Regions from separate parts of the Pedococcus sp. P2_D7 genome, predicted to be linked through region 1. Evidence: predicted binding sites of a transcription regulator. Region 1 holds the regulator's gene; each other region holds the start of a gene.
The links. The regulator LexA, encoded in region 1, represses DNA repair genes until DNA is damaged. The targets are predictions, from matches to a motif close to TCGAACANNTGTTCGA.

Region 1 (2,194 bases):
GATGAGCAGCGTCTGACCGGCGTGGATGTCGCTGCCGGTCAGGTCGTTCGCGATCTGGAGCTGGGCCACGGCCTCGGCCATCGGCAGCTGAGGGAGCTGCTGCGTGGCGATCTCGGAGAGGGTCTGGCCGGTGCCCACGGTGGTCGAGTGGTCGATGACGGTGGCGGAGGCTCCGCCGGAGAAGAGCGCGACCGCCAGGGCGACCGCCGCCACGACGACGATGAGGGTCAGCGCCAGCCGGCCCGCGCGGGTGATGCGCAGCGGCGTGGCCGGCACCTGGGGGACCGCTGCCCCGGTGGGCACCGAGACCAGCTGGGGGCGAGCCGGGCGAACGGGGACCCGCACCGGCGCGGGGGCGACGTCCCAAGCGACTGCTGCACTCATCTGGTCCTCCATGGGGGCGGTGAGCTGGGGGCTCATGGTTGCGTTCATCGAACGGGTGTGCGAAGAACTGCCTGGGTGATTTCTAGCACGCATGTTCGAACGGATCAAGACACGCGTCGAACACATGTTTGGCACAGACGTTCGAAGGCCATACGCTGTGTTCATGCCCCAAGCACATCAGAGGCCACTGACAGCCCACCTGTCACAGCCGCTGAGTTGCCCGGCACACGGCATCTGACCTGCACCTTTATCGGCTCAAGTGAGGAAGCGGCATGAGCGACGACAACGTCAAGGAACTGCCCGACCGCGATCGCGGCGACGGTCTGACCGTCCGGCAGCGACGGGTGCTCGAGGTGATCCGCAACTCGGTCGACCGGCGTGGCTACCCGCCGAGCCTGCGCGAGATCGGCGAGGCCGTGGGGCTCACCTCCCCCAGCTCGGTGGCCCACCAGCTGTCGACGCTCGAGCGCAAGGGCTTCCTGCGTCGCGACCCCAACCGACCGCGCGCCATCGAGGTCGTCTCACCCGACTCGCCCGCCGACATGCGGGGCTACCGCGGCGGCGCCAGCGTCGAGGACGAGACCGCCACCTATGACGAGACCGGGATCAACGACCGCCGCCCTGAGGCGTCCTACGTGCCGGTGCTCGGTCGCATCGCGGCCGGTGTGCCGATCCTGGCCGAGGAGACCGTCGAGGACGTCTTCCCGCTCCCCCGCCAGATCGTGGGCGAGGGCCAGCTCTTCCTCCTGCAGGTCGTCGGTGACTCGATGATCGAGGCCGCGATCTGCGACGGCGACTGGGTCGTCGTCCGGCAGCAGCCCAGCGCCGACAACGGCGACATCGTGGCCGCGATGCTCGACAACGAGGCGACGGTCAAGACCTTCAAGCGCAAGGACGGCAAGGTGTGGCTGATGCCGCACAACGCCGCCTTCGACCCCATCGACGGAGACCACGCCACCATCCTCGGCAAGGTCACGGCGGTGCTGCGCCGCATCTGACCTCGACCCTCAGGTGCCGGCTGCACCGTGTGCCGCGGTACGCCCCGTGCGTGCCGCGGCACACGCGTGTCGGGGCCCCGCAGGCAGGGAGAAGGCTCAGTCACCCAGGGCGTCGAGCAGGTGGGTGACCTTGGTGGCGAACCGTTCGCCACCGTCGCCGTCGGCCCACAGCTCCCAGAGCTCGTTGTCGTCGGACTTCAGGGCGCGGTGCAGGGCCTTCGTCGCGAGCTCCTCGAGCCGCTCGTCCACCTCGATGGGGTCCTCGTCGATCCAGCGCGGCACGTTCCGCTCCCCGATCACCGCCTCGAAGTCGTCACAGGCGGCCACCACCGCGGCGGCCGCCACGGCCTCGGACATGGTGGGGGCCTCGATGTAGCCGGACGCACGGACCACCCGGGCGAGGGCGGTCTCCACCTTCCGGCGGCGCACGTCCTGCCCCGACTCCTCGAGCTCGTCGAGGAAGTCCAGTGCGTCGTCGTTCTCGAACGGCCCAGCTCCGATGGCGCCCATCTCCGAACCTCCACAGCCTGCGACAGGGGTGCAATTCCGAGAGTGCCGCGCGAGGGCGCGACACGCCAGCCCTAATCCGTGGGGCTCATCCGTTGGTACCACTCGGTGTCGACATAACGACCGAACTTGTGCCCCACCTCCCGCAGGACCCCCACCCGTTCGAAACCGGCCGCCAGGTGCAGCGCCACGCTCGCGTCGTTCGGGAGGGCCACCACGGCCACCTGGGTGTGCACGCCCGGCGCGGCGTCGAGCCGCGCCAGCAGCGCGGCATACAGGGTGCGGCCGAGGCCGCGACCCCGCGC
Region 2 (2,194 bases), on a different contig from region 1:
CTTGCTCATGACCACGACCGCGGCGGCGCCGTCGCTGATCTGGCTCGCCGAGCCGGCCGTGATGGTGCCGTCCTTGGAGAAGGCGGGGCGCAGCTTGCCGAGCGTCTCGGTGGTCGTGTCGGCCCGGATGCCCTCGTCGGTCTTGAACTCGAGCGGGTCGCCCTTGCGCTGCGGGATGGAGACCGTGACGACCTCGTCGTCGAAGAGGCCGTCCTTCCAGGCGCGCGCGGCGAGCTGGTGGCTGCGGGCGCTGAACTCGTCCTGCTGCTCCCGGGTGAACTCCTGGTCGCCAGTGTTCGCCTGCTCGGTGAGCAGCCCCATGGCCTGGTCGGTGAAGGCGTCCCAGAGGCCGTCGAAGGCCATGTGGTCGCGCATCGTGACGTCGCCGTACTTGAAGCCCTCACGGGACTTCTCGAGCAGGTGGGGAGCGTTGGTCATCGACTCCTGACCGCCGGCGACCACGACGTCGAACTCACCGGCGCGGATCAGCTGGTCGGCCATCGCGATGGCATTGATGCCCGACAGGCAGACCTTGTTGATGGTCAGCGCGGGGACGGTCATCGGGATGCCGGCCTTGGCGGCGGCCTGGCGCGCGGGGATCTGGCCCGCGCCGGCCTGCAGCACCTGGCCCATGATCACGTAGTCGACCTGGTCGGGGCTGACCCCGGCCTTCTCCAGGGCGCCCTTGATGGCGAAGCCGCCGAGGTCTGCGCCCGAGAAGTCCTTGAGCGAGCCGAGCAGGCGGCCCATCGGCGTGCGGGCACCCGCGACGATGACGGAAACGGGACGGTCAGACATGGTTGGAGGCCTCCAGCGCCATTGGGGATTACCTGCCTTCACTCTAATGCGGCGGACCGCGCCCGGGTCCGCCCGGGCTGGTGGTGCTGGCCACACTCGGGTATGCCGTGTGGAGCTCCTCAAGCACTGGTCTCACCCTCACGGCGGGACCCAAGGCTGAAGCACCTCCGGCGCAGCGTGCTGGGCGCGTCGCGCGAATTCCCTGTCGGGACAATCGAATTGGTTGGTATCTGCGCTTGACGCTGTCATGGCCCTTCGGTAGGATTCGAACATACGTTCGACTATGGGGCCCATTGAGCCGACCACGGGGTGATGGCTGTGGCGAGTGTCGCCGGGAGTGGAGACTGGGTGCCTGCCCGCCCGTCCGCGACGCCCTCGTTCGGCTCCGGCCTCCTCACGGCGGCCCTGGTGCGCGATGCCGACCCGGTCGCCCTGGCTGCCGCGGTGTTCGCGCTCTCGAAGTCCGACGTCGCTGCACTCGACCGGGTCGAGGCGGAGGCCTACGTCATCGCGTGCGAGCGGGTCACGGCCGCCCTCGAGGCGCGCCAGTCGCTCGCCATGGACACCATGGCCGACCGCGTCGAGGACGACCAGCACCGTCGTCGGATGGAGCCAGCGCTCCCGGTCAGGCCGGTCGCGTGCGACACCCACGGCCTCGTCGCCTCCACGCTCTCCCCCGCCCTGCACTGCGCGACGCGCACGGTGCAGCGACGGCTCATCGCAGCTCGGTGGCTGGCCTGCGAGTTCGGCGCGACGTTCGACGCGGCCTGGGACGGCGACCTCGAGCGTCGCCGCACCGAGGTCGTGGTCGAGGCGGGGCTTTCACTGCCGGTCCAGCTGCGCGGGGCTTTCGAAGCGTTGGTCCTGGAGTCCTCGGTCGACCAGGTCACGGGCGAGTACGTCGTCGTGTCCGACCGGGTGCGCGAGCTGTCGCGGTCCGAGCTGACGAGCAGGGCGACCAAGGTCGCCCGCGAGCTCGACCCGACGAGCGAGGAGGCTTCCGCCGACCGGGCCCGGGATGCACGTCGGGTGGTCATCCAGCCCGCCCGCGGCAACCCGGGCATGGCTCGCTGGGTGGTGACGTTGCCCACCGACTCCAGCCAGCGGATGGCTGCGGCCGTCGACGCGCTGGCCGGTGAGTACGCCAGGGCCAACCCCGGCACCCCGATCGACGCTGCGCGGGCCGATGCCCTCACCGACCTGGTGCTCTCGAGCGCCGACGTGTCGACGGTGGTCGAGCTGCTGGTCCCGGCCCTCCCGGCCACCGCAGCCCTGGTCGCGTCGCAGTCCGCTGACGAGGCGGCAAGCTCGGACGAGGGTCGTGGCGCAGAGCAGGGTCAGGGCGTCCGCTGGGTCATCCCCGGAGTCGTCGACGACCCTCGCCACGGCGCGCTCG
Region 3 (2,194 bases), on a different contig from region 1:
AGAACTCGACGGGAACCTCGGGCACCGCTGCGTCAGCAGGCTTGTCGACCTGCGGGCCGATGCCGAGCTTCTCCTTGATCTTCTTCTCGATCTCGTTGCCGAGGTCGGGGTTGTCCTTGAGGAACTGCCGGGCGTTCTCCTTGCCCTGCCCGAGCTGGTCGCCCTCGTAGGTGTACCAAGCGCCCGCCTTGCGGACGAAGCCCTGCTCGACCCCCATGTCGATCAGGCCCCCCTCGCGGGAGATGCCCTGGCCGTAGAGGATGTCGAACTCGGCCTGCTTGAACGGCGGGGCCACCTTGTTCTTGACGACCTTGACCCTGGTGCGGTTGCCGACCGGGTCGCTGCCGTCCTTGAGGGTCTCGATGCGACGCACGTCCAGGCGCACCGAGGCGTAGAACTTCAGCGCCTTGCCACCCGTGGTGGTCTCGGGCGAGCCGAACATGACGCCGATCTTCTCGCGGAGCTGGTTGATGAAGATGGCCGTCGTGCCGGTGTTGTTGAGGGCACCGGTGAGCTTGCGCAGGGCCTGCGACATCAGACGGGCCTGCAGACCCACGTGGCTGTCACCCATCTCGCCCTCGATCTCGGCGCGCGGCACGAGCGCGGCCACCGAGTCGATGACGATGATGTCGATGGCGCCGGACCGGATCAGCATGTCGGCGATCTCGAGCGCCTGCTCCCCGGTGTCGGGCTGGCTGACCAGCAGGGCGTCGGTGTCGACGCCCAGCTTCTTGGCGTAGTCGGGGTCGAGGGCGTGCTCGGCGTCGATGAAGGCCGCGATGCCGCCGGCCTTCTGCGCACTGGCCACCGCGTGGAGGGCGACCGTCGTCTTGCCCGAGGACTCCGGGCCGTAGATCTCGACCACGCGGCCGCGCGGGAGACCGCCGATGCCGAGCGCGACATCGAGCGCGATCGAGCCGGTCGGGATCACGTCGATCGGGGGGCGGACGTCGTCGCCGAGACGCATGACCGCGCCCTTGCCGAACGACTTCTCGATCTGCCCCATGACGCTGTCGAGGGACTTTGCCTTCTGGTCCACCGTTGCGGAGTTCGCTCCAGCCATTCTGGCCACCATTCCTTCTTTCGCTTCGAGTCGGGCGCGCCTGCCTTCGACCCTCGGGCAGCTGCTCTGCTTCGGGTCAGACGCTAGGTGTCGGCACCGACAGCCGTCCGGGTCGCTCGCACGACCTGTGGACGGTGGCTCTGTGGCAGTTCCACCTGGGGATGAATCTACCGAACACCTGTTCGAAATCCGGCATTCGACACGCGACACGCCGCGAACCACGATCCAGTCAGCTCGGCGGTCAGAGCAGCGGTCAGGACAGCGGTCAGGACAGCGGTCCGGTCAGCGGTCAGGACAGCGGTCAGGGCAGCGGTCAGGACAGCGGTCAGGACAGCCGTCAGGTCAGCGGTCCGGATCCTCGACCCGTGCGCCGCATCGGCGTGTGCGGAATGCCGTCCTCGAGGAACCCACGCCCACTGGGAGCGAAGCCGAACCCGGCATACCAGTCCACGAGGTGCGACTGCGCGTCCAGCACCACGGCCCGCTCCCCGGCCAGGGCCAGGGCCGCCCGCACCAGGCTGGCGGCCAGGCCGCGGCCGCGGGCCGACACCGCCGTGGCGACCCGTCCGATCCGCAGCTCGTCGCCGTCGTCGAGCAGCCGCAGGGTGGCCACCGGCTCGCCGTCCTGCTCGACCCACAGGTGCCGCGTCAGCGGTTCGAGGTCACGACCGTCGAGGTCGAGGTAGGGACAGTCCTGCTCCACCACGAAGACCGCCGAGCGCAGCGCCCACAGCCGGTAGGCCGTCAGGGGGTCGAGGTCGGCGAAACGCGCCGTCCGGACGTCGGGGGTCGGGGTCGATGACGTCATGAGAGCAGCAGCTTCTCGAGCCGGCGCGCCGTGCCCACGACCCCGATGGCGCCGAGCGCGGCGAGGTAGCCGACGTGGGCCAGCACACCCCAGCCGACCTCCCCCAGCATGAGCGCCCGCTCGAGCGCCACCCCGTGGTAGAGCGGCGTCACGCGCACCACCCACTGGAGCGCCTCGGGGTAGGTGGAGAGCGGGAAGAACGTCGCGGAGAACAGGAACATCGGCTGGATCGCGAGGGTGATGTAGTCGAAGTGCACCCACGACTTCATGAACGTCGTGGCGAACATGCCGAGCGCGGCGAAGGCGAACCCGATGAACACGGC
Region 4 (2,194 bases), on a different contig from region 1:
CCACGGTCATGCGGCAGAACATCGACATGCTCGCCGCCACGGTCAACGGCTGCTACTGACCTGTCTCGCGAGCCAGCCTGGCCGCAGCCACCCGGGCTGCTCGCTGGCGCTCGAGCCGACGGTGCGGGTCCTCGGCTTCACCGAGCTGCGCGGGGCCGTACAGGTGCATCCCGAGCCACTTGATCCGGTAGCCGAGGCGGTATCCCCACGACAGTCCTTCGTGATCGGCCTTGCTCATCTGCTCTCCTCGATCTGCATCCATATTGCTTAGTGGCCTAACTATCTCTGCACTAACGATAGCCCCGGTCGGGCTAGACTCGAAATCGTGACTGCATCGACGAAGGGTGCTCGCCGCCCGCCGCCCGCTGAAGCGGCCGACCTTCTCCAGCTCGATCGCCAGGTCTGCTTCGCACTGGCGGTCGCGTCGCGCAACGTGATCGCGCTCTACCGGCCGCTGCTCGAGCCGATGGGGCTGACCCACCCGCAGTACCTCGTCATGCTCGCCCTCTGGGAGGACTCGCCCCTGCGGGTCAGCGAGCTGGCTTCGCGACTCAGCCTGGAGCCCGCCACCCTCTCGCCTCTGCTCAAGCGGCTGGAAGCCGGCGGCATGGTCACCCGTGGGCGCGACCCGCTCGACGATCGCGCCCTGGCCGTCTCCCTGACCCGCAAGGGAGCCGCCGCGCGCAAGCGTGCCGAACGCATCCCCCCTGCGATCATCGACCGCCTCGGCATGGACCTGGCCGAGCTCGAAGCCATGCGCGACGGACTCACCCGCCTCATCGAGGCGGCCGCACCACCCTCAACCTGAGAGCGCGGGGCTCACACCGCGCCGGTGCCACCGTCGACGTCGCCACCGATGCCGGGCGTGATCTTGAACGTGCCGGGCGCCATGTCGCCGTACTCGTCGGCGCGTCGCTCCTCGGGGGTGCGCTTGTCACCGACGCGGCGCACGATGCCGACGACGATCAGGGTCACGATCGCCACCGCTCCGATGACGAACACCCCGATGAGCAGGCTCCCGAAGATCCACTCGTTCACGACTCCCCCTCGCTGTTGGGTTGATCGTCCAGCATGGACGGGTACGGGTCAACGAGTTCCCAGAATTGACCATCTTCATGGGTTGACCTTCGAACAGGTGTTCGAATAACATGGACCATGGCCATCGCACCCATCCATCCGGCGCCGCCTCTGACGGCCGCCGAGGGGGTGCGTCAGGTGCACGAGGTGCTCGACCGCGTCGGGCCTGTCGACGAGCTTTCCGGGTATGCCGCGTCGAGCCTCGTCGTCGAGCTGGACCGGGCGATGGCCAGGATGGCGGCGCTGAAGCTGTCGCTGGCGGCGGTGGTGGACAAGTCCGACGTCGCCTCCGACGCCGGCATGACGGGCACCGCCGTCTGGCTCGCCGCTCGGTCCCGTCGCGACGGGGCCTCCACGGCCCGGGAGGTACGCCTGGCGACCGCGCTCGACGGCGGTCTCCCGGCCACCCGGCAGGCGCTGAGCGTGGGCGACCTGAGCACCGAGCACGCGCTGGTGATCGCCACCACCGCGCAGCAGCTGCCGGCCGGGCTGGACGACACGCAGCGGGCCGCCATCGAGCAGTCGCTGGTGGCGGTCGGCAAGCGGGTCGACCCGGCGGCGTTGCGCCGCAAGGCGCGCCGGGCCCTGGAGTCCGCGCGGCGGTCGCAGGCCGAGGTCGACGCGCACGAGGACGCGGTGCTGCGCAGCGAGGAGGAGCGTGCCCTGGCCGCGACCAGGCTGACCCTGCACGACAACCACGACGGCACCACCACCGGACACTTCACGGTGCCCACCCTGGCCGGGCAGATCCTGACCAAGGTCATCCAGCAGATCGCCTCTCCGCGCCGGTTCGCCCAGCAGGCGGCCCGCGACGCCCGCGAACGGGCCGCAGCCCAGGGCGGGTCGCAGGGTGGGTCGCTGACCGCCGACCAGGTGGCCGAGGCGACCTGGGACGCGTTCCGGGCCGAGGACCTCGACTGGTCCCAGAAGTACGGTCGGGCCTTCGTGGAGCTGCTCGAGCACCTGCCCACCGACCACCTCTCCGGCAAGGTCGCCGCGACCGTCCTGGTCACCCTCGACCACGACACCCTCAAGACGTCACTCGGCGCGGCCCACCTCGACACCGGCCACGACATCTCCGCCTCCGAAGCGCGCCGACTCGCCTGTGGCGCCGGCC

Region 2: the regulator LexA is predicted to act here: its motif matches at 1,064-1,079, upstream of AC1DWJ_RS12620 (HNH endonuclease signature motif containing protein).
Region 3: the regulator LexA is predicted to act here: its motif matches at 1,234-1,249, upstream of recA (recombinase RecA).
Region 4: the regulator LexA is predicted to act here: its motif matches at 1,128-1,143, upstream of AC1DWJ_RS08150 (HNH endonuclease signature motif containing protein).

What each region holds. Positions count from the first base shown of each region.
Region 1 is NZ_JBFUEH010000008.1:76,016-78,209, reverse strand. Features, by position in the region: gene AC1DWJ_RS18080 (LysM peptidoglycan-binding domain-containing protein) at 1-432, opposite strand, end outside; gene lexA (transcriptional repressor LexA) at 657-1,382, shown strand; gene AC1DWJ_RS18070 (DUF4259 domain-containing protein) at 1,479-1,892, opposite strand; gene AC1DWJ_RS18065 (N-acetyltransferase family protein) at 1,964-2,194, opposite strand, start outside.
Region 2 is NZ_JBFUEH010000005.1:36,159-38,352, reverse strand. Features, by position in the region: gene AC1DWJ_RS12625 (acetyl-CoA C-acetyltransferase) at 1-798, opposite strand, end outside; gene AC1DWJ_RS12620 (HNH endonuclease signature motif containing protein) at 1,147-2,194, shown strand, end outside.
Region 3 is NZ_JBFUEH010000005.1:462,576-464,769, reverse strand. Features, by position in the region: gene recA (recombinase RecA) at 1-1,063, opposite strand, end outside; gene AC1DWJ_RS14595 (GNAT family N-acetyltransferase) at 1,401-1,871, opposite strand; gene AC1DWJ_RS14590 (ABC transporter permease) at 1,868-2,194, opposite strand, start outside.
Region 4 is NZ_JBFUEH010000003.1:222,705-224,898, forward strand. Features, by position in the region: gene dacB (D-alanyl-D-alanine carboxypeptidase/D-alanyl-D-alanine endopeptidase) at 1-59, shown strand, start outside; gene AC1DWJ_RS08135 (hypothetical protein) at 53-238, opposite strand; gene AC1DWJ_RS08140 (MarR family winged helix-turn-helix transcriptional regulator) at 326-808, shown strand; gene AC1DWJ_RS08145 (hypothetical protein) at 820-1,038, opposite strand; gene AC1DWJ_RS08150 (HNH endonuclease signature motif containing protein) at 1,156-2,194, shown strand, end outside.